2 regions of the Herbaspirillum sp. CAH-3 genome follow, and region 1 is predicted to be linked to the other one. Evidence: predicted binding sites of a transcription regulator. Region 1 holds the regulator's gene; the other holds the start of a gene.

The links. The regulator LexA, encoded in region 1, represses DNA repair genes until DNA is damaged. The targets are predictions, from matches to a motif close to ACTGTATNNNNATACAGT.
Region 2: imuA (translesion DNA synthesis-associated protein ImuA) is a predicted target of LexA. The motif match lies at 1,548-1,565, and genes of this name have one in related genera.

Annotation. Positions count from the first base shown of each region.
Region 1 covers NZ_VSWE01000006.1:302,264-311,889, reverse strand. The annotation lists gene FYB76_RS10220 (flagellin) at 1-820, opposite strand, end outside; gene FYB76_RS10215 (tetratricopeptide repeat protein) at 1,144-3,126, opposite strand; gene lexA (transcriptional repressor LexA) at 3,330-3,989, opposite strand; gene rpsF (30S ribosomal protein S6) at 4,307-4,672, shown strand; gene priB (primosomal replication protein N) at 4,694-4,993, shown strand; gene rpsR (30S ribosomal protein S18) at 5,049-5,333, shown strand; gene rplI (50S ribosomal protein L9) at 5,360-5,812, shown strand; gene FYB76_RS10185 (replicative DNA helicase) at 6,016-7,461, shown strand; gene FYB76_RS10180 (DUF47 domain-containing protein) at 7,664-8,290, shown strand; gene FYB76_RS10175 (inorganic phosphate transporter) at 8,361-9,368, shown strand; gene FYB76_RS10170 (PhoH family protein) at 9,464-9,626, opposite strand, start outside.
Region 2 covers NZ_VSWE01000006.1:79,616-89,241, reverse strand. The annotation lists gene FYB76_RS09255 (DNA polymerase Y family protein) at 1-820, opposite strand, end outside; gene imuA (translesion DNA synthesis-associated protein ImuA) at 747-1,496, opposite strand; gene FYB76_RS09245 (KGG domain-containing protein) at 1,881-2,219, shown strand; gene FYB76_RS09240 (YoaK family protein) at 2,424-3,179, opposite strand; gene FYB76_RS09235 (hypothetical protein) at 3,457-3,717, shown strand; gene FYB76_RS09230 (CBS domain-containing protein) at 4,056-4,586, opposite strand; gene FYB76_RS09225 (SemiSWEET family transporter) at 4,850-5,122, shown strand; gene FYB76_RS09220 (DUF4142 domain-containing protein) at 5,281-5,850, shown strand; gene FYB76_RS09215 (hypothetical protein) at 5,989-6,237, shown strand; partial or broken gene FYB76_RS09210 (type 1 glutamine amidotransferase domain-containing protein) at 6,630-7,178, opposite strand; gene FYB76_RS09205 (hypothetical protein) at 7,249-7,467, opposite strand; gene FYB76_RS09200 (hypothetical protein) at 7,614-7,871, opposite strand; gene FYB76_RS09195 (thiamine pyrophosphate-binding protein) at 7,875-9,569, opposite strand.

The DNA of each region.
Region 1 (9,626 bases):
TCTGAGCATCGCTCTGGGCGGACGGGTTGGCAACAGCCTGGTCCAGGGACAGCTTGGCGCTGTCAACGGCAGCTTGCAGGGTCACGGCCGACGAAGCCAGTGCCGAGGAGGACAGGGACGAACCGGTAGCGAACAGGTTGTCCAGGGCAGCCTTGGCCGAGGTGTAGGTCGCTTGCGCGGTGCTCACGCCGCTGGTGTCGCCCAGACCGATCAGGCCCTTGGCGCTGGTGCCGATGACGGTAGAGATGGTCGAGTTGTTCGACAGGTCATCCAGGGTGATGGTGATCTGGTCGTTCAGCTTGTTGTCTTGCACGTTGGCACCGACCTGGAACGACAGGGTCAGGGAAGCCGACACGTTGGTAGCGTCGGAGCCGGTACCAGCCGAAGCGCCCTGGCCCACACCGGTGAACAGGTTCTGGCCGTTGAAGCTGGTGCCGTTCAGGACGCGGAACACTTCCTGCGACAGCTGGGTGTATTCGTCGTTGAGGGTCTTGCGGTCTTGTGCGCTGTTGGTGCCGTTGGCTGCTTGCACAGCCAGTTCACGCATACGTTGCAGGTTGTCGCCGACGGTCGACAGAGCGCCTTCAGCGGTTTGCGCCATCGAGATACCGTCGTTGGCGTTACGTTGTGCAACTGCCAGACCCTTGATCTGGGAGTTCATGCGGTCGGCGATAGCCAGGCCGGCGGCGTCGTCCTTGGCGCTGTTGACGCGCAGGCCGGACGACAGACGTTGGATCGAGGTATTGAGCGACGACTGCGAGGAATTCAGGTTCCGCTGCGTATTGAGCGACGGAATGTTGGTATTGATGACTGCTGCCATGTTAATTCTCCTAAGATTTGAGACCGATGATCCGAGTTTCAGTGCCTAACGTTGGTCTTCTACCCATGAGCCCCAGGCGTTTCAACCTCTGTTGATTGCTTTATCGGGCAGTCTTGGAAAAAGTTTAGGGCTATTTGCAAAAAATCTTTTTCAAGGCTTTCCGAACTAAAACTGCGTGCTTTGAAACTCCAAGCAAATCCTTTTTCGACGGCAATTCCAAAAACTTTAGGAAAATTGCTGTTGCGGCCGAGAAAAAAGTTCCAAAAAGCAAAAACCGCCCGGCAAGGGCGGTTTGGCAGGACCAATGCGCGATCGGCAAGGGATCAGGCCTGGACTTTTTTCTGTTGCAGGATCGTTAGTTCCTCGCCAAGTTTTTTCAGCACGGAATCCCAATCGCTGACCGCTGGCTGGCGGAACAGGCGCATGCTGGGGTACCAAGGGGAGTCCTCCCGATCATTGAGCCAGCGCCAGTCCGGGACGTGCGGCAGCAGCACCCAGGTGGGGTGATTGAGGGCGCCTGCCAAGTGAGCCACTGAGGTATCGACGCAGATAACCAGGTCAAGATTGCTGATCGCCGCAGCCGTATCGGCAAAGTCCTGGCAGTCGTTGCCCAGGTCAAAGACGGGCAACTCAGATGGCAATTCCTTGAGTCCTTCTGCCGGCTTGCCTTTTTGTAAAGAATAGAACTCGACCTTGGGCAGCGCGAAGAGCTGCTTGACCTTTTCCAGCGGGATCGAGCGATGGCGATCATTGCCGTGTTCCGGATTGCCGCCCCAGACGATGCCGACACGCAGGTTTTCCTCAGATCTTGTCAATGTGGAAATCTTCAGTTTCCAGTTTGCTGCCAGTGCCGGATCGGCAGAGAGGTAGCCCTCCGGATAGCGGGGGATATCCTCGACCGTGTGCGTACGCATCGCATAGGGCAGGCTCATGAGAACATAGGCGCAGTCGCAGGGCGGCAGCGGGTCGCTTTCGCGCACCAGCGTGACCTGGGGAGTGAAGGATTGGAACAGGCGGTAAAGAGGATTCTTCACATGCAGCGCGACGCTGGCGCCTTGCGCCATGAGCAGGCGGGCGTAGCGCAGGAACTGGATGCTGTCGCCGAAGCCCTGTTCGTGCATCAGCAGGATGCGCTTGCCGGCCAGCGAAGACTTGCCATCCCATTTGGGAATGACCTCGAACAACTTGTGGATCAAGCGATAGACGTGGGCGCGTTCCTTGGTGGTCAGGCGGCTTTCGTGGCACTCCCAGCCTTCCTCGAATTCGCCGCGCAGCAGCAGGGTCAGTGCCAGGTTGTGCTTGGCGGTCGGGTAATTCGGGCGCAGGGCCAGGGCCTGGCGGAAGTTGCCGAGCGCGTCGTCATAGTCGCCGTGATCGTGCTGGATGGCGCCGATGTTGTTGTAGGTCATGGCGTGCTTGGGATCCAGTGCCAGGGCCTGCTTGAACATGCGCATGGCATCCTCGAAGCGGTCGCCCGTGTTGAAGTAGCTCGAGCCGAGCTTGACGTAGCCATTGGGATCCTTGGGCGCGATTTCGATGACGCGCAGCATGTGTTCATGGGCTTCGTCGATCTTGTTCAGTTTCAGGTAGCTGTCGGCTATCTTGTTGTGGGCGTAGGTGTCCTGCGGATCCAGCAGGATGGCTGTCTTGTGGGATTCAACGGCTTCCTTGTACATCTCCATGGCGTGGAATGCTTCGCCCAGGGCGGTGTGGGAGGGTGCAAAATTGATCTGGTATTCGAGCGACTTCAGGATGGTCGCGACGGCCTCGTCGAAACGTCGCGCGTCGATCAGGGCCCGGCCCAGGTGCGACAGGGGGCCGGGCGCATTGGGTTCGCGCCGGGCGGCGTCCTCGAAGTATTTGATCGAGGCTTCCGGGTCGTTCTTTTCGTGCAGGGCATTGGCCAGGCCGATGCGGGCCGCCCGGTTCTCCTTGTCCAGTGCGATGGCGCGCTCGTAAATGGCAATGGATTCATCGATACGATCCTGGCTCAGGACCGTGCCGGCCAGGTTGCTCAGGTATTCGGCATTGTTGGGATCGGCCTCAATGGCCTTGCGCAGATATTGTTCGGCTTGCGCGAACTGGCCTTCCTGCATGGCGATGAGTCCGCGCGCGTGGTTGGCGAAGACCAGGTTGGGGGCGCGGGCGAGCACGGCCGTGCAGATCGTCTTGGCCTCGTCCGTCTTGCGGCTGTCCAGCAGATCGAGGCATTTGCGAACGTCCAGCAGATCCTGCAGATTGGACTTGGCGGCGGCGGGCGCCGGAATGTGTTTGCCGTGCTTGTTGCTGCTCTTGCGCGTCGACATCGAAAAAGATCCTCTTGGTTGGGCGCATCGGTTGCGCCGGGCATAGCTATCCAGCAGGCATGATATGCGCAACGCGTCACCGGTGAAGAGGTGAATAGAAAGCAAAAAACCTCCGTTTTAGGCGGAGGTTCATGCAGCAACGGACAATCAATGTCCGGCCGGAGCAGGTTCGCGACAGGTGCGGGCGGCTGCGCCGCTGGTCATCAGTTCCAGCTGCGCAGCAATCCCACGGCCAACCCTTCGAGTGCGAACTGGTCGTTTTCCGGCTTGACGATGATGGGCTCGAACTCCGGATTTTCAGGGAAGAGGGTGATGACGCTGCCGGTCTTTTGATAGCGCTTGACCGTGACTTCGTCGGCCAGGCGGGCGACCACGATCTGGCCGTTGCGCGCCTGGTCCGCGCGGCGCACCGCCAGCAGGTCGCCGTCGAGGATGCCGGCATCACGCATGGACATGCCGCGCACCTTCAGCAGGTAATCCGGCTTGGCCGGGAACATGGCCGGGTCGACCTGGTAGGTCTTTTCCACGTGTTCCTGGGCCAGGATGGGCGAACCCGCCGCCACGCGGCCGATCAGCGGCAGGCTCAGCTGCATCAGGGCAGGATGGGGCAGGGCCATCTGGCGTGCGGTGCTCGCGCCGGCCGCGCTGCCCGACTCGCGCAGGCGGATGCCGCGCGAGGTGCCGGGGGAAATTTCGATGGCGCCCTTGCGGGCCAGGGCCTGCAGGTGCTCTTCGGCGGCGTTGGCGGAGCGAAAGCCCAATTCGGCGGCGATCTCTGCGCGCGTGGGAGGGAAGCCGGTGTTCTCGATGGCGTTCTTGATCAGGTTCAGGATCTGTTCCTGGCGCGCAGTCAGTTTGAGCATGAGGGTGGCCTTTCTCGGAGGGAAGGCTGTTTGGATGAACAGTCTGTATTTTTATACAGGTGCAATCCTTGTGTCAACGGCAACATGCATATTCCTGGAGCGAAAAGGCAAGCTTTCTTGTTTATATAGAGCGTGCCGCAGGTGAAGGTCTTGCGTGGTCTTGTGCCCGGGGCCGCATATTGTGGTCCCCCGGCTGCATCGGCTTGATGCCGGCATTGCCGCGAGAGCGGAAACCTAGTATGATCTCGGGTTTTCCTCTTCCCACACCCGTCTTGACGCCGGGGTGGGCGTCTTCAATAAGTCCATAAGGAGTCTACATGCGTCATTATGAAATCGTATTTATCGTCCACCCGGACCAAAGCGAGCAAGTGCCGGCGATGATCGAGCGTTACAAGGGCATCGTCACCACCCGCGGCGGCAAGGTCCACCGTGTCGAAGATTGGGGCCGTCGTCAACTGGCTTACCAGATCCAGAAGCTGGCCAAGGCTCACTACGTCTGCCTGAACATCGAAGTCGACAGCGAAACGCTGGCTGAAATCGAAACCGGCTTCAAGTTCAACGACGCCGTCCTGCGCCACCTGACCGTCAAGATGAAGAAGGCCGAAACCGGTCCTTCCCCCATCCTGAAGGCAGTGCAAAAGGAAGACGCGGCCAAGAGCCGTACCGAAGCTCCGGCAGCTTAAGCGCTGCGAACATCGCGGAGAGTGAACCAGCTTCAAGTCATCGCCAGCCTGGCAGAACGTGATGTTTTGCGTTACACGCCGGCCGGTATCCCGATTGTCACTGCCAGGTTGCAGCACCAGTCGGAACAGATGGAAGCTGGCATGCAGCGCCAGGTCGAATTCGAGATCGCGGCGCTGGCAGCAGGAGAAATCTCCGGTGCGCTCAACAGGGCAGCGCTGGGGGAAGTCTTCCGGTTCACCGGCTTTTTAGCCCGCAGGAATCGCAACAGCAAGAGCGTCGTGTTTCATATCGTTGATTTTGGCCCGGTCGCGCCGGATTGAGCGGCGCAAGGTAGCCAAACAGACCTTACCCAATTTTTAGATACAGGAGCCAACCATGGCATTCGGTAAAAAGTTCGATAAAAGCAAGCTGAAAAACAAGCGTCAACAGCAAAACCCGCTGTTCAAGCGCAAGAAATTCTGCCGTTTCACCGCCGCTGGCGTTGAACAGGTCGATTACAAGGACGTGGACACGCTGAAGGACTTCGTCCAGGAAAACGGCAAGATCATGCCGGCACGCCTGACCGGTACCAAGGCCCACTACCAGCGTCAAGTTGACACCGCCATCAAGCGCGCGCGTTACCTGGCCCTGCTGCCGTACACCGATCTGCACAACGCCTAATCAGCGTCGAGAAATAGGAGAAAAACATGCAAGTCATTCTGTTGGAAAAAATCGTGAATCTCGGCGGTCTGGGTGATGTCGTGCGCGTCAAGGACGGTTTCGCACGCAACTTCCTGATCCCGCAACGCAAGGCCCGCCGCGCTACCGATGCAGCCATCGCTGAATTCGAAGCCAAGCGCGCTGACCTGGAAAAGGCTGCTGCCGAGAAGCTGGCCGCTGCCCAAGCCCAAGGCGAAAAGCTGACCGGCTCCACCGTGGAAGTGTCGCAGAAGGCCGGCGTTGATGGCCGTCTGTTCGGTTCCGTGACCAACTTCGACATCGCTGAAGCCCTGGGCAAGAAGGGTTTTGCTGTCGAGAAGTCGCAAGTGCGCCTGCCCAACGGCCCGCTGAAGACTGTTGGCGAACACCCGGTGTCGGTGGCTCTGCACACCGACGTGGTGGTCGACGTCACCATCGCAGTCAAGGGCGAGCAAGCGTAATACGCCTGTTTGCTGCAATTCGTTTTGCAATAAAAAAGCCGGGTTCGCCTGGCTTTTTTATTGTCAGTTTCTCCTGGGCATCCCGGCGGCACAGTGATTGTCGAACAGGATGTCATTGGCTTCATGTCGCATCCGTTCGCATGAAGCATCAGGTCGTGCAAAAACGTCCGGTCTGACCTACGGCTTCACATCAGCAGGTTATAATGCGCGCCATGAAAGAATCGTCCCGCGGCAATCCAGAATTTTTCCGTGGCCAGAAAGAGTCATCGGACCCCCAGATCGATGCGCTCCGCGTGCCGCCCCACTCCATCGAGGCCGAGCAATCGGTGCTGGGCGGCCTGCTGCTGGACAACGCGGCTTGGGACCGTATCGCCGATTTCGTCAGCGCTGAGGACTTCTACCGCTACGATCACCGCATCATCTTCGAGCACATCGTCAAGCTCATCAACAGCACCAAGCCGGCTGACGTCATCACCGTCTACGAAGCCATGTCCACCAGCGGCAAGGCCGAAGAGGTGGGCGGGCTGGTCTACCTGAATGCGCTGGCGCAAAACACGCCTTCTGCAGCCAACATCCGCCGTTACGCGGAGATCGTCCGCGATCGCGGCATCTTGCGCAAGCTCATCACCGTGGCCGACGAGATTTCCGGCAATGCCTTCAATCCGCAGGGCAAGGATGTGAAGTCCATGCTGGACGAGGCTGAATCCAAGATCTTCGCCATTGCCGAAGAAGGGTCACGCGGCTCGCAGGGCTTCATGGAAATCCAGCCGCTGCTGACCCAGGTGGTCGAGCGCATCGACGAGCTCTACAACCGCGACAGTTCCAGCGACATCACAGGCGTTCCGACCGGCTTCATGGACCTGGACAAGATGACCTCCGGCCTGCAGCCCGGCGACCTGATCATCGTGGCCGGCCGTCCGTCCATGGGTAAAACCGCTTTCTCGATCAACATCGGCGAGCATGTCGCCATCGAGTCGGGCCTGCCGGTGGCGGTGTTCTCCATGGAAATGGGTGGCGCGCAGCTGGCCATGCGTATGCTGGGTTCGGTCGGGCGCCTGGACCAGCACCGCCTGCGCACCGGCCGCCTGCTGGACGAGGACTGGCCGCGCCTGACGCATGCCATCCAGAAGATGAACGATGCGCAGTTCTACATCGACGAAACGCCGGCGCTGTCTCCCATCGAATTGCGCGCACGTTCGCGCCGTCTGGCTCGCCAATGCGGCAAGCTGGGACTGATCATCATCGACTACCTGCAGCTGATGTCGGGCAACGGTGGCAGCTCTTCTGAAAACCGCGCCTCCGAAATCTCGGAAATCTCGCGTAGCCTGAAGGGCCTGGCCAAGGAACTCAATTGCCCGGTCATTGCGCTGTCGCAGCTGAACCGCTCGCTGGAGCAACGTCCCAACAAGCGTCCCGTGATGTCCGACTTGCGCGAATCGGGCGCCATCGAGCAGGATGCCGACGTCATTTTGTTCATTTACCGTGATGAAGTTTACAATCCGGACTCGCCCGACAAAGGCACGGCGGAAATCATCATCGGCAAGCAGCGTAACGGCCCGATCGGCAGCATTCGCCTGTCCTTCCTGGGGATGTACACCAAGTACGACAACTATATCGGCAACCTGGCGCAGCCTTACGGCGGCGACTGATGCCATGGCGGCGTACCGGACCGGTGCGCCGCTGCAAGAGGACCACGGGTGGCGCGGGGCTACCCGTGTCATGCAAGACGGACGGCTCCCGAGGCCGTGCGTGCAGGACCGGCAGGGCGGGATTCCGGCTTCCAAGGGGGCAGCCGCAGGCCGGTTCGAAACGGCGCTTTACATGAGCGCTAACCATTGATGAGAGAGAAAAATGTTTGGACGATTGATGCCGACTGAAGGCAAATTCTTTGACCTTTTCAATCAGCATGCAGAGCTGGCGGTCAAGTGCGCGAAAGAAATGGTGGCGCTGATGACCAATTTCGACGACCTTGAAATTCGCGTGCACGCCATTGAAGCCGTCGAGAAGGAAGCCGACAAGGTCACGCACAATGCCATCGAACTGCTGCACAAGACCTTCATCACGCCGCTGGACCGTGATGACATTCACCAGCTGATCACCCGCATGGACGACATCCTGGACTTGCTCGAAGACGCGGCCCAGACCATCTCGCTCTACGACATCAAGGCCATCACGCCCGAAGCCAAGCGCTTGGCCGAGCTGTGCCTGTCCTGTGCGGAGAAGGTGCAGGCCGCCGTGGGTCTGCTGTCCAACATGGACAATTCGCGCCAGATCCTGTCGATCTGCCAGGAAATCGACCGCCTGGAATCCGACGCCGACCACGTCATGCGTGCGGCCATGTCCAAGCTGTTCCGCGACGAACCGGATGTGCGCACCCTCATCAAGCTCAAGGCCATCTACGAAATCCTGGAAACCGTCACCGATCGCTGCGAAGACGTAGCCAACATCATCGAAGGCATCATCGTCGAAAACGCCTGATCTCCCGGCGTAGCGGCGATTCCCTCGATTTCCGATGGGGACGCCGCTGGTTTCATACAACGGTTTCCCCATGCAAACAATCCAAATCAGCTTACATATTCTCGCGTTGTTGATCGTCCTGGCGCTGCTGTTCGACTTCATGAACGGTTTCCACGACGCCGCCAACGCGATCGCCACCGTGGTCTCCACGGGCGTACTGCGTCCGCAGACCGCCGTGGCCATGGCCGCCTTCTTCAACCTGGCTGCCGTGTTCGTGTTCCACCAGCTGCACGTGGCGGCCTCGGTGGGCAAGGGCACCATCGAACCGGCCATCGTTGACCAGTACGTCATCTTCGGCGCCCTCATCGGTGCCATCTTCTGGAACCTGGTGACCTGGTACTACGGTATCCCGTCCTCGTCCTCGCATGCCCTGATCGGCGGCCTGGTTGGTGCGGCCGTGGCCAAGGCCGGTACCGGCGCGCTGATCTCGGCGGGCCTGTTGAAGACGATTCTCTTCATCGTGCTCTCGCCCGTGCTGGGCCTGGTGTTTGGCTCGCTGATGATGCTCGTGGTGTCGTGGATCTTCTTCCGCTCCACACCGCGCAAGATCGATGGCTGGTTCCGCCGGCTGCAGCTGCTGTCGGCCTCCATGTACAGCCTCGGCCACGGCGGCAATGATGCGCAGAAGACCATCGGCATCATCTGGATGCTGCTGATCGCCTCCGGTTATTCGTCGCCAGACGCGCCGCCGATGTGGGTCATCATTTCCTGCTACTGCGCCATCAGCCTCGGTACGCTCTTCGGTGGCTGGCGCATCGTCAAGACCATGGGCCAGAAGATCACCAAGTTGAAGCCCGTCGGCGGTTTCTGCGCCGAAACCGGTGGCGCCATCACCTTGTTCATCGCCACTGCCCTGGGCATTCCGGTCTCGACCACCCACACCATCACCGGCGCCATCGTCGGCGTGGGCGCGGCGCAGAAGATGTCGGCCGTGCGTTGGGGTGTGGCCAGCAATATCGTCTGGGCGTGGATCTTCACCATTCCCGCCTCGGCCTTCGTGGCGGCGATCGCCTGGTGGATCGGCGTGCACGTGCTGTAAGCCTTTCCCTCTGGTCGCTGCACGCGCAGCGGCCGCCCAAAAGCAAAAAGCCACGTTTTCACGTGGCTTTTTGCTTTGACGCTGAAGAAAAGTGCTTACAACACGTCGCTGGCGTGATCGGCCAGGCGCGAGCGTTCGCCGCGTGCCAGGGTGACATGCCCGCTGTGTGCCCAGCCCTTGAAGCGGTCGACCACATAGGTCAGGCCGCTGGAGCCTTCGGTCAGGTAGGGCGTGTCGATCTGGGCGATGTTGCCCAGG
Region 2 (9,626 bases), 220 kb from region 1:
GCTTCTTGATGGCCAGCTGGCGTGCGGTCAGCCAGCCGGCCAGCTGGGCCAGCAAGCCCTGGGCATAGGTGGCCAGGATATCGGTGTGGTCGATGCGGTCCGGCAGCTCCACCCGGGCCTGGAAGGTCGGCGGCGCCACGATCCATTCATGTACTTCGGGCGCGGCACCATAGGCACGGTCCAGCATGGCCAGCATCTCCTTGCCGCAGCGGCGCTGCAAGCCGGGGCGGGGCAAGCGCTGCACCTGGCCCAGCTGGCGGCAGCCCAGCCCGTGCAGCCATTCCAGATGGGCTCGCGCGGCAGTCAGCAGAACGACTGGCAAGCGGTCCAGGCGGCGCTGCAGGGAACGGTGGCTCAAGGTACGCACGTAGCCGTAGCGTGCCAGCAGCCAAGATCCGGTCGCCGTGACGGCAGAGGACAGGGTGGCCGACAGACCCATGCGGGCGATGGTGCCCCGGATCTTGCGGCACAAGGCCCGGATCCCGCCGAACAGGCGCAGGCTGGCACCCACTTCCAGCAGGATGCAGGCCTCTTCGGCCAGCGTGACCTGGGGCGTGTATTGCAGCAGGGCCAGGGCGGCCTGCTGCAAGGTGGCTTGTTCCCGCAGGATGTCCCGCTCGTTCAGATGCGCTTGCGGGGCCAGCAATTGCACTCCCCCGCGCCGCATGCCTTCGTGCACGCCGAGCGTGCGCGCGGGTGCCGTCAGGGCGGCCACGCGGTCGCGCTCGAAGACCACGGCCGGGGCCTCATCCAGCCAGTTCGGACGGAAGACTTCCAGCGGCAGCAGTGGCAGGTGTACGGCGATCCACAGGGGTGACATGGCGTTGCAAATTCGGTGAAGGCAGCAAAGGGAGAAACAGGCTTTGTTCGCGCAGCGGTCCGCGGCGCTTGAGAAAACCGATCTCCAGCCCGTCCCTCGCTGACTTGAGGGTCAGCCGCAGAGGTGCGGGTGAAGGCTCGCGGGCGCAGGACAGCGGCCGCAGCATGAAGAACAGGGTCTGCCCGGCCTGCGCCGCCACATGCAGGCGTCGCAGCAGGTCATGGTCGCCCTTGCGCAAGCGCGGCTGCCACATCAGCAGGGCCTGGCAGCTATCGGCCCGCAAGACCTGCTCGGCAGCCCAGCAGGCGTCGGCCGCATGATCGGCCCGCAACTGCAGCAGCCGTGACGCATCCACCCCCATGTGCGCCCAGCCAGGGGCATTGACCTGGTGCGGGGCCTGCAGCAGCGCGATGCGGTCAGCCCGCGCGGGGCGCCGGGCATTCGCGGGCGCACGTGCCAGTACCGGGCGCAACAGGCGCAGCTCGCCGATGCCGTCCTGGGGCAGCAGCAGCTCGATGAGCACCCCGGGCGGCCAGCCGCGTTCGGGCAGCTCGGCATCGAGTACCTCGAATCCGCTGGAGACACCACGCGCACCGCCGCGCGCCAGCTGGGAGGCCAGCCAGAGCGAGGGGTGGATGATTTCCGGACGACGGACCGGAGAGCCGGGTGTCAACATGGGAAGTGAATCGAGGGTGCGAGGCAAAAGAAAATGCAGATAAAAGCAAAGACTGTATAAATATACAGTAATTGTTTTGGGGTGTGAAAAAAACTGACTGCCCGCCTGAAAGTGGGTGAAGTTTCCTTCTTGCAATGCCTGGTTGAGGTGAAATCGAGGGAATCCATACCGAAAAGCAAAGCTCATCTTCATGTCTTCCTACATGTCCGTCAGTCATTGCTGACCTTGGCTGGGGAGCTCTTCCGATAGTGAGGATCAGTGAGGCTTTTTACACTGCAAGCGTGGACAAAGGTTGGCTTGCCATCCGCGTGCTCGCGCAGGGCAGTAGGGCTGCGGGCTGGCAAATGTCTGCTCCATTCGATCATCCAAGACAAGGAGTCACACATGGCAAATTCACAGAATCCGGGGAACAGCAATCGCGGCTTTGCCGCCATGGACAGGGAGAAGCAGCGTCAGATCGCCAGCATGGGAGGCAAGGCCGCCCACGCCAAGGGTGCCGCCCATGAGTTCACCTCTGCCGAAGCCCGGGAAGCCGGACGCAAAGGTGGTCTGAACAGCCATGGCCGCAAGAATGCAGCAGCGGCTGCCGCGGCACAGAACGGCAATGGTGGCAACGGCGCCACCGCATCGGCCCAGCCGCAAATGAACCAGAGCACGCCACAAGAGGGCAATGGCGCCCAGCAGCCGCAGCAGTCGGACAGCAATCCCCAGCAGCAAGGCTGAGCGAAAGTTTCATCAGCGGCCACCTCAGGCCGGTTCAGCCGCCGTACCATGGCCCCTGATGGCATCAGGCCGCAGTTCCAACGAAGGACCCTGCGCTCCACTGGCTTCAGGAACCGGGCGGTGCACCACACTGATAAAAATAAAACGAAAGGCGCGTTGAGCGCCTTTTTTGTTGCCTGCTGTCCGACTCCCCCGGGGGAGACTTCAATTGCGTGCCAGATCATCCATCATCGGCACCAGCGCCAGCAGGAACAGGGCGGCCGCCAGCGGCATGGTCGCCAGGAAGCCCAGCGCCTTGAAGCCGAATGCACCGGCCACGCCGCCCAGGAAGAACATCAGCAACAGCGAGGACAGCAGCATGAACTTGCGCCGCGCGCCCGGCACGGGATCTTCCCCCGCCGCCTCACCGGGCTGGCGCGGTGCCAGCGTCCAGTAGCACATCTTGCCGATCTCGATGCCGATGTCGGTAACCAAGCCCGTGACGTGGGTGGTACGGATCTCGGAACGTGAAATCTTGCTGATCATGGCGTTTTGCAGACCCATCACGAAGCACAGCAAGGCCGCCGTCACCGGCACGAACAGTAGCCGGTGATTCTCCAGGTTGCTGCCGAGGATGCCAAAACACAGCAACAGCATCGCCTCCAGCATCAGCGGCATGGCGTATTCACTGTGCAGGCCGCGCCGCCTGGCCCAGTTGATCATCACCGCCGAACAGGCCGCGCCCAGCAAAAACGACAGCAAGGCACTGGCGCCGGCTACCAGCAGCAGGGTTTCCCCCAGGACCAAGTTGTCGGCCAGCGAAGAGACGATGCCCGACATGTGCGAGGTGTACTGGCCCACGGCCAGGAAGCCCCCGGCATTGACGGCCCCCGCAATGAAGGCCAGCGAACGCCCCAGGTGGCGGTTGGAAAGGTCGGTGCGCGCCGGACTGGTGAGACGGCGCAGGTAATCGATGGGCATGACGGGTCCAGACATAGGGGCTACAACACCAGGCGGCAGCATCCCCGGCCCCCGCGTCCCCGTTGGCTGCAACCGGAACAGGCTCATCTTCGCCCCTTCCTACGCAGATCGGCGGTGGCTTCTTGCTGCCTTTGCCTTCAGTGTTTCTTATGCTGACAAGAATACTTCTTCCTGGCCCGGTGCGGGGAAGGATGCAGCAATGCCTGACATGCGTCAGGGTGCGGGTCGCACCGGCTTGCCTGAACCGGGCCTTCCACCTTCAACAGAGGAGCACACCATGAGCATCCCCATCGATATTCCAGGCGGCGAAAAGCTGGGCGAACTGAACGGTCCCCCGGGTGGACCGGAAGGCGGCCCCCTCATGCAGCCCGGCGTGCAACAGTCCGAGGAGGGCGGTTTCCGGGGCATCGTGCTCATTGGCGCCTCGTCCCAGGCGCCCCATGAAGCGGTCTCCACGCATGTCTGCAGCATGTTGCGTGCCACCAGTGAGCTGGCCTATGCGGATGCACTGGCTTATATTGCGGTGCGCGGCAGCTGAAAATGAGGATAAAACGAGGATGAGACGAGGATAAAAAAAAGGCCGCCTGGGGGAGGCGGCCTGAGGGGGAGGGATATAAGACGCCGAGATCGGGGGAATCGTCGGAGAATTTCTGCTTATGAAAACGACTCGTGGGGATAAACCGATGGGGGATGGACCTTATTCATGACACGACGGAGGGGGACGTTCGTATCGGAATGTGGGGTCCTCGGTTTCGAGTTCGTTGAGATGCATAGTAGCGATGCAGCGCAAAAAAGAAGATCGGACATTCTCCAATAAACGCGTAGGAAAACACCTACACCAATGCTTGCTGCATGCCCCGCAAAGCCGCGCCGGCCTTAGCTTCGGCCGATATTGACCTCGTGCATGTCACTGTTGCGCACCTCCGGCAGTTCATAGTCGCCAGAAGGCGACACCCCTTCCTTGCGACGTACCGGTGCCGCCGGCAGCGATATCTCGGCCAGCGCACCGCCGATACCGCTGTTCTGCGTCTTGGCGGCGAGGTCGCCCAGGCTCACCATGCCGACCAGGTTTTTCTCGCGGTCCATCACGGGCAGGCGGCGGATCTGGCGCTGCACCATATCATCGAGCACATCATCAACCGGCTCATCTTCATAGCACCACAGCACATCGTGGCTCATCACTTCGGTCAAGGGAAGGCTGTCGGAGAGGCGATTGCGGGCCACGGCGCGCAAGACGATGTCGCGGTCGGTGACCAGGCCGACCAGGTTGTGCCCGGCGTCGCAGACGGGCAGGGCTCCCACGTCCAATGACTCCATGGCTTGGGCGGCACGGATGACGGAATCGTCAGGGCTCAAGGTATGGGCGCCGCGGGTCATGACGTCGGCAATGGTTCGGGTAGCGTGCATGTTGATCTCCTGGTGGGTGGGTGAATTGTTTCAATTCCAGTTCCAGACTAGGGAAGTGGACCGGATGCCGCAATGCCGCATGAGCGCTTTGTCGGGTCGGCCGATTCCCGCATGGCCGTGCGAATGCTCCCACCCTGGTCTCAATCGGGCCGGCGAGACTTCCTACAACGCCTCGCGGCAGCGGCCGACTGTGGGCGCCGCCGCGTTGGTCCACCATCGGCTCTCCACTAGCTTCCAGGCCCCAGCGGCTCCTGTTGACCATCATGTCTGATCAGATCACCGACCTCATTGGCTGGGGCGCGACCCTCATCCTCTTGCTGACCATCTCCTCCCAGGTCTATGAACAATGGCGCAGCCGCTCCACGCAGGGCGTCTCGCACTGGCTCTTTGCCGGGCAGCTTGCCGCGTCGGCGGGCTTCGTGACCTACAGCGTGCTGCAGGGGGACTGGGTGTTTGTGGTGTCCAACGTGTTCCTGCTTTTCACTGCCCTCTTGGGCCAGGTGCTGTACCTGCGCAACCGGCGCCGCCAGCAGTAGAGCTGGAAAGCTACGGCGCTGGGCCGCGCTCATCGATTCTTACATCGGTCATTGGCACTGTCTGATGTTGGCGGGCTGCCTTCCTGACTACAGTGAAAACATTCCGGCCATACGCAAATCGGCCGCAGCTCATCATCCACAAGCCAAAGGAGTTACCCATGCAAATCAAACCGACCACCCAAGCTCGCCTGCAATCCACTACCGGCCGCCGCCTGATCGGCGCTGGCGTAATGATGCTGGCGGGTGCCGCCTTGTCTTTCAATGCGGCCGCCGAATCCGTGAACAGCAAGGACAAGAGCTTCATGACCAACGCCGCCGAAGCCGGCCATGCTGAAATCGAAGCCAGCCAGATCGCGCTGGAAAAAAGCAGCAACCAGGCCGTCAAGGATTACGCCCAGAAGATGATCGACCAGCACACCAAGGTCGACGAACAACTCAAGCAACTGGCCTCCAGCAAGGATGTCACCCTGCCGACCGAACCCAGCATGGCCCAGCGCGCCAAGATCGCCATCCTGGAAAAGCTCAAGGGCAACACCTTCGACAAGCGCTATGCCAGCATGATCGGCGTGTCCGCCCATGAAGATGCGGTCAAGCTGTTCCAGAAGTCTTCCAAGGAAGCGCAGGATCCGGATGTGAAGACCTTTGCCAGCAAGACCCTGCCAGGCCTGCAGGAACACCTGCAAATGGGTCGTGACCTGAAGAAAACCGTGGATGCCGCCAAGAAATAATCGTCATCCCTTCAGCCGATCAGCACTGCAAATGAAATAAAACTTCCCTTGCAGCGTTGATCGACTAAGCTGTAGTCAGCTTTACTCCCACCCCTGTCATGCCGTCCGCCTCACGCCCGTGTGGCCTGGAGACTTGCCATGAAACACTTCGCCCGCTCCGTTGAACTGCAGCAAGCCAGTCACTTCATGCCCCGCGTCACCAAACTGGACAAGCACAAATACGTGGCCTACATCGATACCCGTATCGATGAACTCTGGCATATGGATTTGCACGACCTCGGTGCACAACCTGTGCGCATCTGCAAGAAGCGCAAGGCGGCCGAGAAGGCTGCCCTGGCGTTGCTGGCCGAAGCCATGCACAAGCATCAGGGGGAGCCCCGGGGGTAGGCCGCCGATGAAGGCCGGGCCATCGGCCTGGCATCCCCGGTTGTGCCAATGCCGTCCGGCGTGATCCGGACGGCATTCTTGTTTTCAGGGCTGAGGGGCTGAGGGTTTTTGGTCAATTCCTTCATGCTGCCTTCGCGCGCTTGCAAGTCCATGCTTGACCGGCCCATAAAAAATCGAGGGACAAGCCCTCGATCTTTTTCCTTCATATCGGCCTGATGACGCCTTTAGCCGTCGCTTTGCGCCGATTCGCCATGGGCGACTGCAAAGGCTTCGCTTTCATGGTTGGGGGGCGCGGCCGGGGCGCTGCCTTTGGCCGACAGTTGCGGCTTGGAGGCGCCGTCAGCAGAGGCGGGGACATCGCCTGCAGCGTCAGCCGGTTGCCTGGTCTGTTCACGGCGCTGCTGTTCATCCAGCAGCTTCATGAATTCATTGTTGAAGGCAGGGATATCGGTGGGTTTGCGCGAGGAGACGAAGTTTTCATCACGCACCACTTCCTGGTCCACCCACTGGCTGCCCGCATTCTTGAAGTCATCCTGAAGGCTGGGCCAGCTGGTGACGGTACGGCCCTTGGCGATGCCGGCCGAGATCAGCAGCCAGCCGCCGTGGCAGATGGAAGCGATGGGCTTTTCGGCATCATTGGCGGCGCGCACGAAATTGCGGGCCTCCGGCAGCAGGCGCATGGCGTCGCCATTGACCACGCCACCCGGCAGCAGCACGGCCGAATAATCGGCCGGATTGGCACTATCCAGGCTGCCATCGACGCTGACCACTTCACCCTTGTCGACGTGCTTGAAACCCTGCACGCTGTCGCTCTTGTCGGAGAGGATGTGGACGGTGGCACCAGCAGCTTCCAGCGCCTTTTTCGGTTCCAGCAGTTCGGCCTGCTCGAAGCCGTCGGTCACCAGCACGGCGACCTTCAATTGGTTGTAGCGATTGCTCATCATGTTTCTCCCTTCATAAAAGAAAGGCGGCCGGCATGCACCGGCCGCCCAGGAATCGGGCGCAACGGGATCAGTTGGCCTTGGGGGTGTTTTCCTTGACCCGGTGGCTGTTCTGGTGGTCGTCCTTGGCCTTGTCCATCTCGGGCGCCTTTTCGATGCGCGTGATGTTGGAGGTGGACACCGGATCGCTGCCCGGGAAGCTCATCTCATTGGCTTCATCCAGGGCCACTTCGGACGGGGTGTCGTATTGGTTGGGACGATGGTCCTTGCCGGATTTGCTTGCGCTCATGCTGTTCTCCTTCTGGTCTGATGGAATGGGCTGGCAGCGGTGCAGCCTGTGAAATGAAGCTTACTGCGCCTGCTGCTGCAGCCCTATAAGCGGGAGGCGCAACCGCGCGTAAGAATGCGCGAGGAAGCATCTCCCTCGCACCGGCTTCAAGGCCAGGGCGCTGGCGTCACGTCCTCGAACTGCGCCTGCTGCGCGCCGCCGGCAGGTATGCCGTCGGGTTTGCGTCCAGGATGCAGCATGGTGCCGGTCAGCAGTTCCAGTTCCCGTTCGGCCGCAATGAAGGCGCTGTCCTCCAGCGGCTGTTCGGCCACTGGCCAGTGCTGGATGGCCCAGCGCTTGTACTCTTCAAAACGCGCGCGCAGTTGTTTGGCGTAGTCTTCTCGTTGCTGTTCGATGGTGTCCATGTTTCATCCTCCTTGCATGGCAATCAGGCTTTCCTTGACCTTGGCCAGGCCGAACTTCCAGATCTGCTCCATCTTGATGTGCGGCATGACAGGCAGCTCGGCCGGATCGATGAAGACATCCAGCACCGCCGGGCCAGGGGCGGCCAGGAGTTGCTGCAGGCTTTCCTGCAACTGGTCCGGTGTACGCGCCGTGAAGCCCTGGCCGCCACAGGCACGGGCGAAGGCGGCGAAGTCGGCATTGGGGAATTCCGAGCCTTCGAAGGCGGGCATGCCGGCTTCTTCCATTTCCAGATGCACCAGCCCCCATTCACGGTTGTTGAAGACAATCACCTTGACCGGCAGCTTGTGCTCCACGCTGGTCATGAATTCACCCAGCAACATGGTGAAGCCGCCGTCACCCACACCCACGATCACTTGGCGGTTGCGGTCCAGTGCCTGGATGCCATTGGCCTGGCCCAGCGAGGTGCCCACCGCCGCATTGTTGAACGAGGCCAGCAGGCGCTGCTGGCCTCGCTGGCGGATCCAGTTGCCACACCAGAGCGTGACTACACCGGTATCGATGACGAAGCGGGCATCGTCGTCAGCGAGGTCGCTCAAGGCACGGGCCACGCTTTGCGGCTTGATCTTCTTGTGATGACGCTTGATCTCGGCGGCGTTGTCCAGCTTGCTGTTCCAGCGTTCACGATCGGCATTGGCTTTTTGCAGGAAACTGCCGTCGGTCTTGCCCTCGACTTTTTCCAGCAGCGCTTGCACGGACGGTCCCACCGAGCCGGTAATGCCCAGCGTGACCGGGGCGCGGCGACCGAGCACGAAACCGCGTTCGTCAACCTGGATGATCTTGGACTTGGTCGGCAGGAATTCCGAATAGGGATAATCCGAGCCCAGCATCAGCATCACCTCTGCGCCATGCAATGCATCGGTACCCGGCGCGCCGCCAATGAGCCCGACCCCGCCGATCCAGTGCGGATGGTCATAAGCCACCAGATCCTTGCCACGGAAAGTGTGCATGACCGGGGCCTGCAACTTGCTGGCCAGCGCCAGCACCTGGTCAATGGAACCCCGGCAGCCATTACCGGCGAAGATGGCGACCGAACTGGCCGCGTTGATCAGTTCAGCGGCAGCGGCGATATCGGCGGCCGGTGGCGCCAGTTCACTTCGCTCACGCAGCGTATGAATGCTCGGGACGCTGCCGCTGACCTTGGCACCGATGATGTCCGCAGGAATGTTCAGGTGCGCTACGCCGCGCTGGGCATAGGCCTGGGCGATGGCCTGGTGGAACACGGCCGGTGCCTGTTCCGGGCTGGTGATGACCTGGCTGTAGGCGGCCACATCGCGAAAGAGCATGTCGGGTGAATTTTCCTGCAAGTAGTCGGTGCCGCGCTTGGCAGCCGGCACGCCACCCGAGATGGCCAACACGGGGGCGTGATCCTTGCGGGCTTCGTAGAGTCCGGCCACCAGGTGGTTGGCGCCGGGGCCGGTGGTGCCGCAGCATACGGCCAGGCGGCCGGTCAGCTTGGCCTGGCCGGCGGCGGCCAGGGCAGCACCTTCTTCGTGGCGCACGCCGATCCATTCGATGCGCTTGTCGCGTCGAATGGCGTCGGTCAGCGGGTTCAAGGCATCACCGACCACGCCGAAGATCTGGCGTACGCCGATTTCGTAGAGCGTGTCGATGAGGATGTCTGCAACGGTAGCGGGCATGGCGGCTCCTGGGAGGGGGAGGGAATCGCTCAAGAGTAAGTCCGGCGGTGGCGGGGC